Regions from separate parts of the Actinoplanes sp. NPDC049316 genome, predicted to be linked through region 3. Evidence: predicted binding sites of a transcription regulator. Region 3 holds the regulator's gene; each other region holds the start of a gene.
What was found. The regulator HrcA, encoded in region 3, represses chaperone genes, less so after heat shock. The targets are predictions, from matches to a motif close to GGTTNGCACNCTCNNNNNGAGNGTGCNAACC.
Positions count from the first base shown of each region.

Region 1 (6,440 bases), on a different contig from region 3:
AGGTGGTGGGGCCGGGGTGCTGGTCTGGGTCTGCCCCTCGCTGTCGGTGGCTCGGACCTGGATCGTGTGGTTGCCCGGGGTCGCCTGCCACTGGTACGACCACTGGACCCACGTGTCGGCCGAAACGACCGGGGCGAGCGTCGCTTCCCGCCATGGCTCCGCGTCGACCTGCACCTCCACCCGGCTGATGCCGCGGTGCTGGGCCCAGGCGACGCCGCCGATCGTCAGGGGGCCGGGCTTGCGGGTGGCGCCGTCGCGAGGGGTGTCGATCCGTGATTCGGTCTTGACGGGGCCCTGGGCCGACCAGCCCCGGGGCACCCAGTAGGCGTCGAAGTCGGCGAAGCGGGTCAGCTCGATCTCCGTGATCCACTTGCAGGCGGAGACGTAGCCGTACAGGCCGGGGACGACCATGCGGACCGGGAAGCCGTGTCCGACCGGGAGGGGCTCGCCGTTCATGCCGATGGCCAGCAGCGCGTCGCGGCCGTCGCGCAGGACGGCGGTGAGCGTGCCGCAGGTCCAGCCGTCGGCCGAGCGGGACACGGTCTGGTCGGCGTCGGGCAAGGGCTGCGCCTCGTCGAGCAGCTCCTTGACCGGGACGCCCAGCCACAGGGCGTTGCCGATCAGGTCGCCGCCCACCTCGTTGGAGACGCAGGCGAGGGTGACATAGCGGGAGACCATGGGCCGCTGCAGCAGCTGCTCCCAGGTCAGCGTGATGGGATTGCGCACCATGCCGTGGATCCGCAGCTGCCAGCTGGACGGGTCGACCTGTGGCGGATACAGCGCGGTGTCGATGCGGTAGAAGTCCTTGTTCGAGGTCACGTACGGCGTGACGCCCTGAACCTGGGCACCCGCCGGAACCGTCGGTGCGACCGCCACGGGCGGGGGCAGGACGACGGCCTTGCGGGCGGCCGTGACCGCGCGCCGGGAGGTGAGGAACCGCCCGCCGATCCCGCCGGCCACCGCGATGCCGGCCGTGACGCCGAGGCCGATGAGGAAACGGCGACGGCTGTCGTCGGGGAACGGGGCGGACGGACGGGTCTCGGCGAGAGCGCCGTCCTCGCCACCCACCGTCACCAGCGACCTCGTCTCGGCGGGGGACGCGGCGACGGCGAGAGTGATCAGGTAGCGCAGCGCGACCATCGCGGCGACACCGGCCGCGATCGACGGCACGGCGGCGGTCAGTCCCGCGTCGTGGCGGGTCAGGGCCGCGGCCGTGCCGACGCCGGTGAAGAGCACCACCCCGGCCAGTGCGATGCGCCACGAGCGGAGCGCGACGACGCCGACCGCCGCGGCGTAGAGCGCGAGCAGAATGACCGTGCCGGTGATGAGGGCGGTCTTGTCGTGCGTGCCGAAGACCGCGATGGCGGCATCCTTGACGGTGCCCGGCACGGTGTCGACGACCACGCCGCCGACGGCCAGCAGCGGCGACGACAGCGGCCCCGTGACGACGGCGACGATCTCCGCGACGCCGAGCGCGACGGCGGCGGCCGCGATCCCGGCCAGCCCGGCCCGAACGGAAAGCTTCACGCCTTCATCCTGCCCTCGCCCGCCGGGAACGCCTCTTACAAAGTCATGACGGCCCGGCAAGCGGCCGCGAAGCCACACTCACGACGACGGCCCGGCAAGCAGCCGCGAAGCCACACTCACGACGACGGCCCGGCAAGCAGCCGCGAAGCCACACTCACGACGGAGGAGCAAGCGGCGGCAGACCGGCCACGAGCGCGTCGAGCAGACCCAGATCGCACCGCTCCTCACGAGGCTCGGGCAGCTTGGGCACCCCCTCGACCGGCAACTCCCAGATCACCCGCCCCGGCGACAGGTCGTCCAGCGTCGCGTACCACTGCTGCAGCGGCTCCCGGAGCTGCACGTGAGCGGCGAAATTCCGCCGGCGCCGGGTGTCGTCGCCGTCGCGGCGGCGCTGCAGGGTGGCCGCGTCGGGCAGACCGACGAGTACGGCGTCAGCGAAGCCCAGCCGTCCGGTCCGGAACGCCTCGCGCGTGACCGCCAGCTCCCGGTCGAAGCGGGCCCGGGGGGCGAGCCCGAGCGCCGCCATCCCCCAGGCGTAGTGCAGCTTCACCGGGTCGGTGTCGCAGTACGCGATCCCGTCGGCGCGTTCGTGCTCGAGCGCGGCCTCCCAGCGCTGGATGCCCGCGCGCACCCAGTGCCGGGCGAGCGCCACGGCGTCGACCGGTTCGCGGCCCGTCGGGGTGTACTCGGGGACATACCTGCCGACGTACCGGCGGCACCAGGAGGTCTTTCCGGCCGCGCTGGGTCCCTCCACGACGACGATCATCGGCGCACCCTTTCCCCGGAAGCTTGCATCACACACGAGAAGGGCGCGCCGCGGAAGCGACGCGCCCTTGCCGAACCGGTACGGATCAGAAGCCCGGGCCGTGCTGGTGGCCGTGGCCACCGTGGCTGTGCCCGTGGCCGCCGGCCGCGGCGGGCTCGGGCTCGGCCGGCTTCTCCACCACGAGGCTCTCCGTGGTGAGCAGCAGCGCGGCGATCGACACGGCGTTGGAGACCGCGTTGCGGGTCACCTTGACCGGGTCGATGATGCCGGCGGCCGCGAGGTCGACGTACTCGTCGGTGGCCGCGTTGAGGCCGTGGCCCCAGCCGAGCTCGGCCACCTTGCCCACCACGACGTAGCCGTCGTGGCCGGCGTTCTGCGCGATCCAGCGCAGCGGCTCGACGAGCGCCTTGCGCACGATCGAGACGCCGATGGCCTCCTCGCCGGTGAGGCCGAGGTCGCCGTCGAGCGCGGAGACGATCTGCGCCAGGGCGGCGCCGCCGCCGGGCACGGTGCCCTCCTCGACCGCGGCCTTGGTCGCCGCGATGGCGTCCTCGATGCGGTGCTTGCGCTCCTTCATCTCGACCTCGGTCGCGGCGCCGGCCTGGATGACGGCGACGCCGCCGGAGAGCTTGGCCAGCCGCTCCGAGAGCTTCTCGCGGTCCCAGTCGGAGTCCGAGGCCTCGATCTCCTTGCGGATCTGCGCGACCCGGTCGTCGATGTCGGACTTCTTGCCGCCGCCGTCGACGATGGTCGTGTTCTCCTTGTCGACGACGACGCGGCGCGCGGTGCCGAGCATGTCGACGGTGACCTGGTCGAGCTTGTAGCCGAGCTCCGGGGCGATGAGCTCGCCGCCGGTGGCGATGGCCATGTCCTGCAGCATCGCCTTGCGGCGGTCCCCGAAGCCGGGCGCCTTCACGGCGGCGACCTTGAAGGTCTTGCGCAGGGCGTTCACCACGAGGGTGGACAGGGCCTGGCCCTCGACGTCCTCGGCGATGATGAGCAGCGGCTTGCCGGCCTGCAGCACCTTCTCCAGCAGCGGCAGGAGCTCCTCGACGCTGGAGATCTTCTGGGTCGTGATGAGGATGTACGCGTCCTCGAGCACGGCCTCCTGGGCCTCGGCGTCGGTCACGAAGTTCGGGGAGATGAAGCCCTTGTCGAACTGCAGACCCTCGGTGACGACGAGCTCGGTGCTGAGCGCGGAGCCCTCCTCGACGGTGATGACACCGTCGCGGCCGACGCGGTCCATCGCCTCGGCGATGAGCTCGCCGATGGTGGCGTCCTGCGCGGAGATGGTGGCGACGTTGGCGATCGACTTGTGGTCGGACACCTCGACCGCCTTGGCGAGCAGCGCCTTGGAGATCGCCTCGGCGGCCAGGTCCATACCCCGCTTGAGGGCGATGGGGTTGGCGCCGGCGGTCACGTTGCGCAGGCCTTCGCGCACGAGGGCCTGGGCGAGCACGGTGGCGGTGGTGGTCCCGTCGCCGGCGACGTCGTTGGTCTTGGTCGCCACCTCCTTGACCAGCTGCGCGCCGAGGTTCTCGTACGGGTCCTTGAGGTCGATCTCCTTGGCGATGGTGACGCCGTCGTTGGTGATCGTGGGCGCGCCGAACTTCTTGTCGAGGACGACGTTGCGGCCGCGCGGGCCGAGGGTGACCTTGACCGTGTCGGCGAGCGTGTTGACGCCGTGCTCCAGCAGGTGCCGGGCGTCGTCAGAGAAACTGAGGATCTTCGCCATGTGTAGGTCCCTTCACGCACCACCGCCCTGACCCGAGGTGTGTCGGGCCAGGGCGGGAAGCACTGTCAGTAGGTCACTTCTCGATGACCGCGAGGACGTCGCGGGCGGAGAGCACCAGGTACTCCTCGCCGGCGTACTTGACCTCGGTGCCGCCGTACTTCGAGTAGAGGACCGTCTCGCCGACCTTGACGTCAACCGGGATGCGGTTGCCCTTGTCGTCGATACGGCCCGGGCCCACAGCGAGGACGGTGCCCTCCTGCGGCTTCTCCTTGGCGGTGTCGGGGATCACGATGCCCGACGCCGTGGTCGTCTCAGCCTCGTTCGCCTGGACCACGATCCGGTCCTCGAGCGGCTTGATCGCAACCTTGGTCGCGGTAGTCACGGGCATACCCTCCTGGGTACAGGTTTCGCCGGCCTGCGTCGGCCGATCTGATGCCTCATGCCACCGGGCGGGGCCGTCGTCGCGGGTGCCGGTCCGCCTGGCGCAAGCACGCGCCCCGGAGCGGGCCGCGCGCTGGCACCCTCGGGTTGAGAGTGCTAATCGGAGATTATGCCGGAACTAGCACTCCGTCAAGGAGAGTGCCAACACGGCAGAATGACCCGTCGTGGACCTGGAACTGCTCGCCGCCCTGCGTACCCCGGAAGGGTCGGACGCCCTCGCCGCCGCGGCGGAGGTGGCCGGCGGCGATCCGCTGGCGGCCGCCTCGGCCCTGCGGTCGCGGGGCGTCCCGGCGCCGCTCGCCGCGGCCGCGCTCACCCAAACCGACCTGCGCAGACGGGCGGTGGGCAAGTTCGGCGCCGGCGCGGCGGCGATGTTCTTCACCCGGGCCGGCTTCGAGCAGGCGACCCGCGCGGTGGTCGCGGACCGCCGCGCCGCGCGGCTGCAGGCCGCGGGCGTCACCACCCTCGCCGATCTCGGCTGCGGCCTCGGTTCGGACGCGCTGGCCGCGGCCCGTCAGGGCATCCGGGTGTACGCGGTCGACGCCGATCCGCTGACCGCGGCGGCCGCCCGGGCCAACGCGGACGCGGCAGGTCTCGCGGAGCTGGTGACCGTGGAATGCGCCGACGCGACGAGCGTCCCCGTGGAGCGGTTCGACGCTGTGTTCGCCGACCCGGCCCGCCGCCGCGCGGGCCGGGGACGGCTGATGGATCCGCAGTCGTGGTCGCCGCCGTGGGACTTCATCGCCGCCCTGCCGCAGCGGGTGCCGAGGACGGTGCTGAAGCTCGCGCCCGGCATCGACCACGCGCTGCTGCCGCCGGGCGCCGAGGGCGAGTGGGTCAGCGTCGACGGCGACCTGGTCGAGGCGGCGTTCTGGTGCGGGCCGCTCGCCGAATTTCCTCGACGGGCGAGCTTGTTGCCGTCGGGCGGGATGCTGCACGGCTCGGGCGTCGAGGCCGCGCCGGTCGGCCCGGTCGGCCGTTTCCTGTACGACCCCGACCCGGCCGTCGTCCGCTCGCACCTGGTCGCCGAGTTCGCCGCCACGGTCGGCGGGCGGCTGGCCGATCCCGACATCGCGTACGTGCACACTGACGACCCGGTGGACACCCCGTACGCCCGCCGCCTCGAGATCACCGACGTGATGCCGTTCTCGCTCAAGCGGCTGCGGGCGCTGTTGCGCGAGCGCGGGGTGGGCCGGCTCGAGATCCGCAAGCGCGGTTCCGCGCTGGAGCCCGAGCAGCTGCGCCGGGACCTGCGGCTGAGCGGAAGCGCCTCGGCGTCGCTGGTGCTGACCCGGGTGGCTGGGGCGCCGACCGTGCTGCTGTGCCGTTAACCTCCGACATCGTGGCTAAGAAGGCGGCCGGGACGCCGGCGACCGTACTGCTGTCCGCGCAGAAGGTGGCGCACGAGCTGCACCCGTACGACGTCTCACCGGATGCGCCGAACTACGGCGCGCTGGTGGCCGAGGCGCTGGGCGTACCCCCGGAATCGCTGTTCAAGACCTTGATCGCCGAGGTGGACGGCGCGCTGACGGTGGCCGTCGTGCCGGTGACCGGCGAGCTGGACCTGAAGGCTCTGGCCGGCGCCGCCGGCGGGAAACGGGCGGTGCTGGCCGACCGGGCAGCCGCGGAGCGCAGCAGCGGCTACGTCCGCGGCGGCATCAGCCCGCTCGGGCAGCGCAAGCGCCTCCCGACGGTGGTCGACGACTCCGCGGAGCACCTGGAGCGGATGTACGTCTCGGCGGGCCGCCGGGGGTTGCAGGTGTCGCTGGCCCCGGCCGATCTGATTCGGCTGACGGGCGCCGCGACGGCTCGAATTCGGACATAGCCTGCCATAGTTCCCGCGGCCAGCGGATCGTTACGCCACCGTTACGGGCAAACCGGATCTTTCTCCGGAGAACCGCCGATTTCGGGTTCAGATGTGACCTAGCGTCGCGGTGTGGAGCAACTTCCGCAACCGGTTGACGGAGGTCG
Region 1 covers NZ_JBFAQM010000013.1:198,604-205,043, forward strand. Annotated here, with positions in the region: gene AB0K03_RS21405 (molybdopterin-dependent oxidoreductase) at 1-1,527, opposite strand, end outside; gene AB0K03_RS21410 (hypothetical protein) at 1,682-2,293, opposite strand; gene groL (chaperonin GroEL) at 2,379-4,028, opposite strand; gene groES (co-chaperone GroES) at 4,102-4,416, opposite strand; gene AB0K03_RS21425 (class I SAM-dependent methyltransferase) at 4,634-5,800, shown strand; gene ybaK (Cys-tRNA(Pro) deacylase) at 5,812-6,294, shown strand.
Region 1: groES (co-chaperone GroES) is a predicted target of HrcA. The motif match lies at 4,541-4,571, and genes of this name have one in related genera.

Region 2 (6,440 bases), on a different contig from region 3:
CGGGGTCACCCGGTGCACGGTCATCGCGGGCGCCAACGTGCTGGTCATGCTGCCTGCCTACCCGCTGCCGGGCCAACCGGCAACCTGGATGGCGCTATTGCGACCGTGCCGGTCCCGGCCGGGGACAAGCGGGCCGGAGCAGCCCCGAACCACCGCGGAAAGCTCGCCCGGCGGAGGACCCGTCCCCGTCGAAGCAGACGGTGGCCTGCGGAAAGGGGCCAGGCCCGGCACAAGCGGCCGGGCCTGGCGATGCGAGCGTCGCTCAGCGTTCGGAGCGCAGTTCCGTGCCGAGTTGCAGCATCCGGTCGACCACCCGCTGCGTCGCGTTGCCGTCGTCCAGGTCGCAGAAGCGCTCCTGGAACGCGCGGCGCTCGTCCGCGTACGCGTTCGGGTCCACCGCGATCTCCGCCAGCGACTTGATCACGTCATCGGACGTCATCAGCAGCGGACCGGGGGCCTCGCGTTCGAAGTCGAAGTAGAAGCCGCGGAGCTTGTCGCGGTAGTGCTCGAGGTCGTACGTGAACAGCAGGATCGGCCGGCCGGTGTTGGCGAAGTCGAACATCACCGACGAGTAGTCCGTGATGAGCACGTCGGTCACCGAGAGCAGGTCGGCCATGTCCGGGTACGTGGACACGTCGCGGACGAAGCCGGAGCCGTCGTCCGGGATGGGGTCGACGACGTTGGGGTGGCGGCGGACCAGCAGGACGTGGTCGTCGCCGAGCATGCGCCGGGCGGCGGCCAGGTCGAGCTGCATCGACATCTTGTAGCGGCCCTGGCCGTAGAACTCGTCGTCGCGCCACGTCGGCGCGTACAGGATGACACGCTTGCCGTCGGGCAGGTCGAGATTGCGCCGGACGGCCGCCGTGGCGGCCGGGTCCGTCCGGAAGAGGATGTCGTTGCGCGGGTAGCCCGATTCCAGCATCTCGCCGCCGTAGCGGAACGCCCGCTGCAGGATCGGGGTGCTGAAGCGGTTGGGCGACACCAGGAACGACCAGTTGGGCGTCTCCTGCTCGACCCGCTGCAGGTAGTTGCGGTCGGCGTGGCGGATGTCCGTCACGTCGAAGCCGATCCGCTTGAGCGGCGTGCCGTGCCAGGTCTGCACGACGACCTGGCCGGGGCGGCGCTTGAACCAGTCCGGCAGGTGCGAGTTGGTGACGATGTAGCGGCAGGTGGCCAGCGCGTCGTACCACTCGATGCCGCCGAGGCGGGCCGTGGTCAGCGTCTCCGGGGTGAAGGCCTGCCCGTCGCGGACCGTCAGGTACTGCGCCTCGAGCGGCAGGCCGCGGCGGAGCAGCTCCTCGTGGATCGCCTTGGGGCTGTCCGAATACTGCCGGCCGCCGAAGCTCTCGAAGAGCACGGCCTCGCGCAGCGGGGTGCGGTGCAGGGCCGCGGTCCGCTTCTCGCGCAGATGGGTACGCGCGTACGCCCCGCGCTCGTCGACCTGCAGCACCGAGCCCGCCCGCAGCGCCACGAAGTCGCCCTCGGCCAGCTCGAGCGTGTACTCGCGGTGCTGGTCGGGGGACTCGGCGGGGCACATCGCGCGGACGTTGTTGGCCACGACGAGGTTGGTGACCGCGTACGCGCCGCCGGCGGTGTGGCTGACGAGCAGGTCCCACAGGCCGGGGCGCAGCTCGACGAAGCCGCCCCACGACGGCACCTTGCTGGGGTTGATCCGGGCTGTCCAGCGGTCGCCGTCGGTGGTGACGTCGAGCTCGCGCTCCTCGGCGGCGCCGCGCATCCGCAGCTTGATCTCGGGGGAGCCGTCGGCCGGGTTGAAGTCGCCGGTCAGCTCGAGCGTGCCGTCGGGCTGCCATTCGGCGGCGTCGGCGACGGGTCCGCGGGCGCGGGAGCACAGCCACAGGAAGCCCGCCGCCGTCCGCCGGACGAAGACGTGCCGGTCGAACATGCCGGAGCGGGCGGTGGGCAGCTCGTCGCTGAGCAGGTGCACCGACTGCTGGCCGCCGCTGAAGAAGGCCATCTGGATGCGCCAGCGGTCCATCGCGCCGCCGGGCGGGGGCATGACCGCCTCGCCGGCGTGCGCGAACAGCGGCGCGAGGGGCACGACGGCGCGGAACGGCGTGCTGCCCTTGCGGGTCTCGCCGAACTCCACCGCCGCGTACGTCTCGGCGACGTCCGGGACCCGGCACAGCCGCATCCGGCCGGCGCTGGGATTGGGGCCGATCACGACGCCGTCGATGACCAGGTTGTTGCCCTCGAAGGCGATCGCGGTGGTCTTGGCGGTGACCTTGTCGATGCGGAACAGGATGTACGCGCCGTCCGCGGTGGGGGTCAGCTGCGTGGTGGCGTCCAGGTACTGCGGGGTGAGACGCAGCCGGGTCGGGTGCGGGCCGACCTTGAGGCGGCCCTTGCGCAGCTTCGTGCCGGCGATGATGCCGACCGCGATCTGCCAGCGGCCCTCTTCCCACGTGCCGCCGGACTGCAGCGAGGCGGGATCGATGGTGACCTCGAAGCCGGACCAGTCGTACGACTTGTCGCCGTGGCTGGAGGTGGCGGTCGCCTCGGGCTCGCGGCGCGGGGTGGCGGGCAGCGTGATGGTGCGGCCGGTCGTGCGCTCGCGCAGCCGGACGATGCGCGCCGAGGTCCAGCGGGAGTTGGCCGCGGTGCCGTCGATGTACGCGTACCCGCGGATGACGAGCTTGCCGTCGCGCCACGTCAGCTCGGTGATCTGGCTGCGGACGGCGGGCTTGCCCATGTTGTAGAGCTCGCGCGGCACCCCGGCCGCCGGGTCGTCGAGGAACGGCAGCTCGGCGTAGCGCTTGTTGCCCTCGTGCTTGGTGGCGATGGGCATGCCGGGGCGGCTGGCCATCAGGACCTCGATGACCTCCGCGAGCTTGTTCTCACGGACGAGGTGCCAGATGACGGCCCACTTGGGCGGGAGCCCCTCGACGGTGCCGGGGCGTACGCGGGCGAGGAACAGGTTGACCTCGCGCAGGAACGACGCCTGGAACTCCGGGTCCGCGTCGGGCAGCGAGTTGGCCACGATCGCGAAGTCGTCGACCAGCACGTTGGCGTCGTACGCCTGCTTGACCTCGCCCTGGTGGTGCTCGCCGAGGAAGCGGCTGACCCGGTCGACGGCGCGCAGCCGGTCGGCCGTGGTCTTCCAGTCGGTCTTGCGCTGAGTGATCGACTTCTCGCCGCTCTCGCGCTTGCGCCAGTAGTAGACCGGCACGTTGACGACGTCGACGGAGGTAGCCATCGCGTGGGCGGTCAGCGCGATCGGCACGTCCTCGAAGACGACGCCCTCGGGGAAGGCGAGCCCGTGCTCGTCCCAGAACCGGCGGCGGTAGATCTTGTTCCACACCGTCCGGTCCTTGAGCAGCGTGAGCCGCTCGCTGACGTGGGTCTTCAGCACGGTCTTGGTGAAGATCGGGGTGTGCATCGGCGAGGCCGCCGCGCCCTTGGAGGTCAGGGACCGGACCGCGCCGCAGGCGAAGTCGGAGCCGGTGTGCTCCAGGGTGGTCATCAGCATCTCGTACGCGTACGGCGGGACGACGTCGTCGCCGTCGGCGAAGGTCAGGAACGTGCCGCGGGCGATGGCGAGGCCGGCGTTGCGGGCCTGGCCGGGGCCGCCCTCGGCCTGGTGGATGACCTTGAACCGGGGATCCCTGCGCGCCCACTCGTCGGCGATGGCGCCGGTGCCGTCCACCGAGCCGTCGTCCACGACGATGACCTCGATGGTGTGGTACGTCTGCCGGGCGAGCGACTCGAGGCACTCGTCGAGGTACGCCTCGATGTCGTGCGCCGGGACGACGACGCTGACCAGCGGCTTGGCGCCGGTGCCCGGGGACTGCGGGGAGTCCTCGACCGAATCGGTGACGCTGGGTGACCGCTGTGCGGGGATCTTCTGGCCGTCCGGCTCCCGTAGGTGGGCGCGTTCGTCCGCGCCGACGATACGGTTGTCCACTCCGCTCACTCCTCAATCCGGTCGCCGCCGGATCGCCCGTAGTCCTGCGGCACGCGCGCCGCCCCCGCACGTTACAGGCAGCGTCAAACGGCGTTGTCCTCCGCGCCAACCTGCGGCAACGGGAAATTTAGCATTGATCTGTCCGGATTGAACAGGACGAAAAGGGCAATCCCGGCACACTGGTCCGAAGATCGGCCACACCTGTTACCCGCCCCGGCCGGACCGGTCCATCGCCGGATGGGGTGATCGCTGTCACGCCCTCGCCGACCCGTACGGATGACCGGCGACGATCGTTCACGCATCGTGATCAACAGGGTGTTGCGGGGCTCCCCGGGACATGGGCGTTGTCCTTGCACTCGCCCCACCGGAGTGCTAAACAAGTCATTGGCACTCGCGAGGTGTGAGTGCCAACAGGTCGGGACGGTGGGGTCACGGTCGCGGCGCCGCCATCGGCGCCGGGGCACGGGACCGGTCGTCGCGGGCTATCCGGCTCGACCTGAGGACGTCACATCGCCAGGTGGTGACGTCCGCAGAGTTCCTCAACGTGCGGAGGGCGGGGCCGAGCAGGCCCGGCACCGCGGATGTCCAGGAGGACACAGCCGTATGGCCAAGATCATCGCATTCGACGAGGAAGCGCGTCGCGGCCTCGAGCGGGGCATGAACCAGCTCGCCGACGCCGTCAAGGTGACGCTCGGCCCCAAGGGTCGCAACGTCGTGCTCGAGAAGAAGTGGGGCGCGCCCACCATCACCAACGATGGTGTGTCGATCGCCAAGGAGATCGAGCTCGAGGACTCCTACGAGAAGATCGGCGCCGAGCTGGTCAAGGAGGTCGCCAAGAAGACCGACGACGTCGCCGGTGACGGCACGACGACGGCGACCGTCCTCGCCCAGGCGCTGGTGCGTGAGGGTCTGCGCAACGTCGCGGCCGGCGCGAACCCGATGGCCCTGAAGCGGGGCATCGAGGCCGCCGTCGCCAGCGTGTCCGAGGGCCTGTCGCAGATCGCGAAGGACGTGGAGACCAAGGAGCAGATCGCCTCCACCGCCTCCATCTCCGCCGGTGACTCCACGGTCGGCGAGATCATCGCCGAGGCCATGGACAAGGTCGGCAAGGAAGGCGTCATCACCGTCGAGGAGAGCAACACCTTCGGGCTCGAGCTCGAGCTCACCGAGGGCATGCGCTTCGACAAGGGCTTCGTGTCGGCGTACTTCATGACCGACGCCGAGCGCATGGAGGCCGTCTTCGACGACCCGTACATCCTGATCGCCAACAGCAAGATCTCCGCGGTCAAGGACCTGCTGCCCGTCCTCGAGAAGGTCATGCAGGGCGGCAAGCCGCTGGTCATCATCGCCGAGGACGTCGAGGGCGAGGCCCTGGCGACCCTGGTCGTGAACAAGGTGCGCGGCACCTTCAAGTCCGTCGCCGTCAAGGCCCCGGGCTTCGGCGACCGCCGCAAGGCCATGCTCGAGGACATCGCCATCCTCACCGGTGGCGCGGTCATCAGCGAGGAGGTCGGCCTCAAGCTGGAGAACGCCGACCTGAGCCTGCTGGGCCAGGCCCGCAAGGTCGTCATCACCAAGGACGAGACCACCATCGTCGACGGTGCCGGCAACGCCGAGCAGATCCAGGGCCGGGTCAACCAGATCCGCGCCGAGATCGAGAAGTCGGACTCCGACTACGACCGCGAGAAGCTGCAGGAGCGCCTGGCCAAGCTGGCCGGCGGCGTCGCGGTCATCAAGGTCGGCGCGGCCACCGAGGTCGAGCTCAAGGAGCGCAAGCACCGCATCGAGGACGCCGTGCGCAACGCGAAGGCGGCCGTCGAGGAGGGCATCGTGCCCGGTGGTGGCGTCGCGCTGGTGCAGGCCGGCAAGACCGCGTTCGACAAGCTGGACCTGGTCGGCGACGAGGCGACCGGCGCGCAGATCGTGAAGATCGCGCTCGACGCCCCGCTGCGCCAGATCGCCGTGAACGCCGGCCTCGAGGGCGGCGTCGTGGTGGAGAAGGTGCGCAACCTCGACGCGGGTCACGGCCTCAACGCCGCGACCGGCGAGTACGTCGACCTGCTGGCCGCGGGCATCATCGACCCGGCCAAGGTCACCCGCTCGGCGCTGCAGAACGCCGCGTCGATCGCCGCGCTGTTCCTCACCACCGAGGCCGTCGTGGCCGACAAGCCCGAGAAGAACCCGGCCCCGGCCGGCGCCCCGGGCGGCGGGGACATGGACTTCTGAGTCCAGCCCCTCCAGCAAGACGAGAACGGGCCGTCCCGCAAGGGGCGGCCCGTTTCTTCACAGCTGCTTGCGGTAGGGCAGGAAGACCCGCTCGACCCGCGCCGCCACGGCCTTCGAGTAGAACGACAGCGGGCCGACCCATCCGATCTGGACGCTGTCGTGGCCGTCGGTGCGCTGGTCGGCGAGGCAGCGGCGCAGGAGCAGGTTCCCGATGCCGAGCCCGCGCGCGGCGGGAGCAGTGCCCATCGGGCCGAACCAGCTGGGCCGGGAGCTGCCGTACGCGGCGAAG
Region 2 covers NZ_JBFAQM010000027.1:104,668-111,107, reverse strand. Annotated here, with positions in the region: gene AB0K03_RS31575 (GNAT family N-acetyltransferase) at 1-48, opposite strand, end outside; gene AB0K03_RS31570 (CDP-glycerol glycerophosphotransferase family protein) at 263-3,925, opposite strand; gene groL (chaperonin GroEL) at 4,529-6,151, shown strand; gene AB0K03_RS31560 (GNAT family N-acetyltransferase) at 6,209-6,440, opposite strand, start outside.
Region 2: groL (chaperonin GroEL) is a predicted target of HrcA. The motif match lies at 4,308-4,338, and genes of this name have one in related genera.

Region 3 (6,440 bases):
GCTCGCCGGAGAGCTCGCCGACCCCGGTGGCGGCCATCGCGGCGACCACCGCGGCCTCGTCCTCGGGCGACCACTGCCGGATCAGCTTCTGATGCGGGAACCGGCCCCGCGCCACCAGGTCCGCCACCGAGATGCCGTCCGGGGCGATCGACGACTGCGGCAACAGACCCAGCCGCCGCGCGACCTCCTTGGCGGGACGGGCGTGGATGTCGCGGCCGTCCAGCAGCACGGCGCCCGCCGAGGGCTTGAGCAGCCGGGACAGCGCGCGCAGCAGCGTCGACTTCCCGCAGGCGTTCGGGCCGATGATCGCCGTGAACCGGCCCTCCGGCAGGTCGAGGTCGAGGTGCTCGCTGATCGTCCTGCGGTCGTAGCCGATCGTGATGTCGCGCGCTGCCAGGCTCACGGTTGCCCTCTCACCGACGGGCCTGGCGCACGAGCAGCCAGACGAAGTAGATGCCACCCACCGACACGGTGACCACGCCGACCGGGAGCTGGGTCGGCGCGAACGCCCGCTGCGCGAGCCAGTCGCTGACCATGAGCAGGAAAGCTCCCATCACGGCGGACGGGACGAGCGCGATCCCGGGCGTACGGGTCAGCCGCTGCGCCAGCTGCGGGGCGGCCAGCGCGACGAACGAGACCGGCCCGGCGGCGGCCGTCGCCACGGCGGTCAGGGCAACCCCGACGACCAGGTACGCGAGCCGCACCCGCGCGACCTGGACGCCCAGCCCCGCCGCCGCGTCCTCGCCCATCTCCAACAGCGCCAGGCGCGGCCCGTACGCGATCAGCACCAGGCAGAGCACCCCCAACGCGACCGCGACGGGGGTGACCTGCGCCCAGCCGAGCCCGTTCAGGCTGCCCTGTCCCCACAGCGCGGCGGCGAACGCGGCCTGCAGGTCGGCCTTCGTGACGAACCACTGGTTGGCCGAGCCGAGCATGGCGCTGATCGCGATGCCCACCATGATCAGGCGGAAGCCCTGCACGCCGCGCTTGAAGGCCAGCACGTACACGACCGCGGCGGTGGCCAACCCGCCGACCAGCGCGCCGGCCGCGGTCAGGTGGTAGCCGTTGCCCACGAACACCGTCACGACGAGCACACCCGTGTACGCGCCGGTGTTGAACCCGATGACGTCCGGGCTGCCCAGCGGGTTGCGGGTCAGCGCCTGGAAGATCGCACCGGCCAGCCCCAGCGCCGCGCCGATCATGAGGGCGAGCAGCACGCGAGGGAGCCGCCATTCGACGACCACGAGCCGCGCCGCGCGGGTGCCCTCGCCGGCCAGCGCCTCGAGCACCTGGCGAGGCGGCAGCGTGAACTCGCCCGTACCCAATGCCAGGACCGCCGCCGCGAGCGCCGCAGCCGCCAGGACGACGCAGACGATCGCGGGCCTGACCGCCATCCGGCCGCTCACGTGCCCGCCGGCGCGCACCGTCAGGACCCGGCGTCCGAAATCGACGCTCACAGCGCGCTCACCGCCCGCCGGCGCACCCACCAGATCAGCACCGGCGCGCCGACGAACGCGGTCACCACGCCGACGCGCAGCTCCCCCGGGCGCACCACGAGCCGGCCCACGATGTCGGCCACGAGCAGCAGCACCGGCCCGAGCACGACGGTGTAGCCGAAGATCCAGCGCTGGTCCGGCCCCACGATCCAGCGCACGAGGTGCGGCACCATCAACCCGACGAACCCGATCGGGCCCACCGCCGCGGTGGCCGCGCCGGCCAGCAGCATCACCGACGCGGTCGCCAGGACCCGGGTACGGCCCACGCCCGCGCCCAGCGTCCGCGCCAGGTCGTCCCCTAGCGCCACCGCGTTGAGCGACCGGGCCACGAGCAGCGCCAGCACCGTCCCGGCGGCCACGAACGGCAGGATCGTGAGGGCCACGTCGGCGGGCCGCCCGGCCAGCGAGCCGATGTCCCAGAACCGCAGGTAGTCGAACGCGCGCGGCCGCACCAGCCGGATGCCGCCGGAGATGCCGTCCATCACCGCGCCGAGCGCCACCCCGGCCAGCGTCAGCCGTACGGGCGTGGCACCGGCCCGTCCCGCGGAGCCCAGCAGGTACACCAGGGTCAGCGCGAACGCGACGCCGGCGAAGCCGAACCACAGGTACTGCGAGAGGCTGGTCAGGCCGAGCACGCCGACGGCGAAGACGACGAAGAGTCCGGCGCCGGAGTTGACGCCGAGGATCTGGGTGTCGGCGAGCGGGTTGCGGGTGACGGCCTGGATCACCGCCCCGGACAGTCCGAACGCGACGCCGGCCAGCAGCCCCAGGATCGTCCGCGGCACCCGCAGGTCGCGCACGATCGACTGGTCGTCGGTGTCGGCGTAGTGGAAGAACGCGTCCCACACGGTCTGCGGCGAGACGGTCCGGGTGCCCAGAGCGATGCTCAGCAGGCCCACGACCGCGAGCACGCCGAGGCAGATCAGCAGTCCCGTGCCCAACCGCGCCCGGGTCCGCGGTCGCGCGGGCACCGGCGTACGCGTCGCGACCATGCGGGTGAGCTTAGGCTACCCTTCCCTACCGGTCACCATCGGTCCAACCTGACGGAGAGCACGGCAAGGGCCGCGACGCCCGCCGTCGAGGTCCGCAGCACCGAGTCGCCCAGCTTCACCGGATGCGCTCCCGCGGCCACGAACGCACCCAGCTCCTGGTCGGTGATCCCGCCCTCCGGCCCCACGACCAGCACGACCTCCCCCGACTCGGGCAGCTTCGCCGCGCTGAGCCGGTCGGTGGCCTCCTCGTGCAGCACGAACGCGACCGCCGCCTGACCCAGCCGGGCGGCGACCTGCTTGGTGGAGACGTCCGGATCGCCCGCGACCACCGGCAGCCACGGCCGGCGGGCCTGCTTGGCCGCCTCCCGCGCGGTGGCGACCCACTTCTCGCGGGCGCGCACCCCGCGGTCGCCGCGCCACTGCGCCACCGAGCGCGACGCCGCCCACGGCACGATCTCGTCCACGCCCGTCTCGGTCATCGCCTGCACGGCCAGCTCGCCCCGGTCACCCTTGGCGATTCCCTGCACCACGACCAGGCGCGGATCCGGCGCGGCGGCGTACGAGCGCTCGCCCACGACGACGTCCACGCTGCCCCGGCCGACCGCGGTGACCTCGGCCCGGACCGACCCGCCCCGCCCGTCGGCCAGCACGATCTCCTCGCCGGGCCGGACGCGCTGCACGTCCGCGGCGTGATGGCCCTCCTTGCCGGCGAGCGTGTGGCGCGACCCGGCCGGCAGGTCCTCCACGAGGAACAGTGGAGCCGACACGGTCAGTGGCCGTTGAACGCGTCACGCATGCGCGAGAAGAAACCACCCTGCTTGCTGAGCTCCGCCACGTCCTCGCCGCGGGTCTTGGCGAAGTCGCGCAGCATCCGCTCCTGGTCGGGGGTCAGCTTCGTCGGCGTCTTCACGTCGAGGTGCACGAAGAGGTCGCCGCGGCCCTGACCGCGCAGGTGCGGCACGCCCTTGCCCCGGACGCGCAGCGTCGACGCCGGCTGGGTGCCGGGCTTGACCTCGATGTTCTCCTCGGAGTCCAGCGTCTTGATGGTCAGCCGGGTGCCCAGCGCCGCGGCGGTCATCGGCAGGGTGACCCGGCAGTGCAGGTCGTCGCCCTTGCGCGAGTAGACGTCGTGCGGGCGCTCGTGGATCTCGACGTACAGGTCGCCGGCCGTGCCACCGCCCGGGCCCACCTCACCCTGCTGGGCCAGGCGGATGCGCATGCCGTCCTCGACGCCGGCCGGGATCTTCACCGTCAGCGAGCGGCGGGTCCGGATGCGCCCGTCGCCGGCGCAGGTCGGGCAAGGGTGCGGGATGACCGTGCCGTGCCCCTGGCAGGTCTGGCACGGGCGCGACGAGACGACCTGGCCCAGGAACGTACGCTGCACCGACTGCACCTCGCCCCGGCCGCCGCAGGTCTCACAGGTGGCCAGGTGCGTGCCGGGCGCGGTGCCGGCGCCGGAGCACTGGGTGCACAGCACCGCGGTGTCGACGGTGATCGGCGCCTCGACCCCGAACGCCGTCTCCACCAGGTCGAGCTCCAGGCGCAGGATCGCGTCGGCGCCGGGCCGGGTGCGCGGGCGCGGACCCCGGGCGCCACCGCCGGCGGTCGTGCCGAAGAAGGCGTCCATGATGTCCTGGAAGCCGACGAACGGGCCCGCGCCGCCGGGGCCACCGGGGCCGCCCGCCCCACCGCCGCCGGGCGCCAGGGGGTCGCCGCCGAGGTCGACGATCTGCCGCTTCTGATCGTCGGAGAGCACCTCGTACGCGGCGTTGATGTCCTTGAACTTCTCGTGCGCGTCGGGGTCCGGGTTCACGTCCGGGTGGTACTGACGGGCCAGCTTGCGGTAGGCGCGCTTGATCTCGTCGTCGGTGGCTTCCCGGCTGACGCCGAGAATTCCGTAGTAGTCCTTGGCCACAGGGTTTCGAGTCCTCATGTCTGCCCCGCGCTGTGCGCTGGAGACCGTCGTCCGTCGCTTGTGCGTCAGTTCTGTGCCAGCAGATCGCCAACGTAGCGTGCCACGGCACGCACGGTCGCGATGGTGCCGGGGTAGTCCATCCGGGTCGGGCCCAGCACGCCGAGCCCACCAACGATTGTCGTACCCGGTCCGTAACCGGTGCTCACCACCGATGCCGCCCGCAGATTGTCGATCTCGTTCTCGTCGCCGATGCGGACCCGGGTGGTGCTGGGCTCCACCTCGCCGATGAGCTTGAGCAGGATGACCTCCTCCTCGAGGGCCTCGAGCACCGGTCGCAGCGAACCCTGGAAGTCCAGCACGCCGCCGCGGGTCAGGTTGGCCGTCCCCGCCAGCGCGAGGCGCTCGTCACTGCGCTCGACCAGCGTCTCCAGCAGCACCGACGCGAGGCAGGCCATCGTGTTGCGCTTCTCCGGCGAGCACTCGTCGACCAGCGCCTGCACCAGCGGCGGCGCGTCGGCGAGCCGCTCCCCGGCGAGCTTGGCGTTGACCTGGCGGCGCATGTCGAGCACGTCGTCGGTGTCGGCGGGGCCGGGAAGCTCGACCAGGCGCTGCTCGACCCGGCCGGTGTCGGCGATCATCACGAGCATGAGCCGGGTCGTGGAGATGGGCACGAGTTCCAGATGGCGCACCGAGGAGCGGGAGAGGCTCGGATACTGCACGACGGCGACCTGGCGGGTGAGCTGGGCGAGCAGCCGCACCGTGCGGTGCACGACGTCGTCCAGGTCGACCGCGCCGGCGAGGAACCGCTCGATCGCGCGGCGCTCGGCCGGGCTGAGCGCCTTGATCCGGGACAGCCGGTCGACGAAGAGCCGGTAACCGGCGTCGGTGGGCACCCGGCCGGCGCTGGTGTGCGGCTGCCGGATGTAGCCCTCCTCCTCGAGGACGGCCATGTCGTTGCGGACGGTCGCCGGCGAGACGCCCAGCTGGTGCCGCTCCACCAGGGCCTTGCTGCCCACCGGCTCCTGCGTGGCGACGTAGTCCTCGACGATCGCCCGGAGCACCTCGAGCTTGCGGTCATCGAGCGGCATGACCCCTCCCCCTGTCCTTTGGCACTCCCGTAAGTCGAGTGCCAGTCTACGTCGCCGTGCGCCCGCGCGCGATGATCGGCCGCTGGTCCGGGTGTACTTAGCCGAGTGTCTATTCTCCGACCTCACCCGGGTGTTGCCCTCGCCACGTTCGACCGGCGGTCCTACCGTGTTGCGCATGACTGAACCGCCGCGTCCGCCCGGTGAGGGAAATCCCTCGGACCCCACCGCGCCGATCAACCCATATCCGGGCAACGACCCGACCCCGCCGCCGCCTCCGGCGTACGGCTCTCCCCAGCCACCCGGCTACGGCACGCCGCCGCCCACGTCCGGCGCCGGCGGGTACGCCCCGCCGCCGTCCTCCGGTGCCGGCGCCTACCCGCCGCCCTCGTCCGGCGCGGGCGGATACGGCGCCACCCCGCCGCCGCCCGGCTACGGCACCCCGCCCCCGCCCGGGTACGGCAACCCGCCGCCCGGCGCGTACGGCCAGCCCGGCTACCCGCCGCAGGGCTACGGCCAGGGCGGCGGCGACGACAAGACCTGGATCCTCGTCGCCCACTTCGGCGGCGCGGCCGGCGCCTTCCTCGGCGGCGGCTGCTCCGGCTGGATCGCGCCGCTGATCGCGCTGCTCGCCCGCGGCAACCAGTCGCCGGTGGTGCGCGCGGAGGCGGTCAAGGCGCTGAACTTCCAGATCCTCTGGTCGATCATCGCGGTCGTCGGCTGGATCCTCAGCTGCATCGTCGTCGGCATCTTCATCGGCATCGCCGCGTGGCTGATCGCCACGATCGTCGGCGTCATCGCCGGCGTGAAGGCCAACAACAACGAGCCGTACAACTACCCGATGACGGTCTCGATGATCAAGTGACCGCACGGCGGCGCCGGGCTCTCGACGGCGCCGCCCACCGGTCCCCGCGCGGCTTCTCCGCAGGCCGCGCGGCCTTTCGGCGGGCCG
Region 3 covers NZ_JBFAQM010000021.1:75,798-82,237, forward strand. Annotated here, with positions in the region: gene AB0K03_RS27555 (amino acid adenylation domain-containing protein) at 1-403, opposite strand, end outside; gene AB0K03_RS27560 (iron chelate uptake ABC transporter family permease subunit) at 414-1,457, opposite strand; gene AB0K03_RS27565 (iron chelate uptake ABC transporter family permease subunit) at 1,454-2,488, opposite strand; gene AB0K03_RS27570 (16S rRNA (uracil(1498)-N(3))-methyltransferase) at 2,521-3,255, opposite strand; gene dnaJ (molecular chaperone DnaJ) at 3,258-4,403, opposite strand; gene hrcA (heat-inducible transcriptional repressor HrcA) at 4,469-5,491, opposite strand; gene AB0K03_RS27585 (DUF4870 domain-containing protein) at 5,667-6,353, shown strand.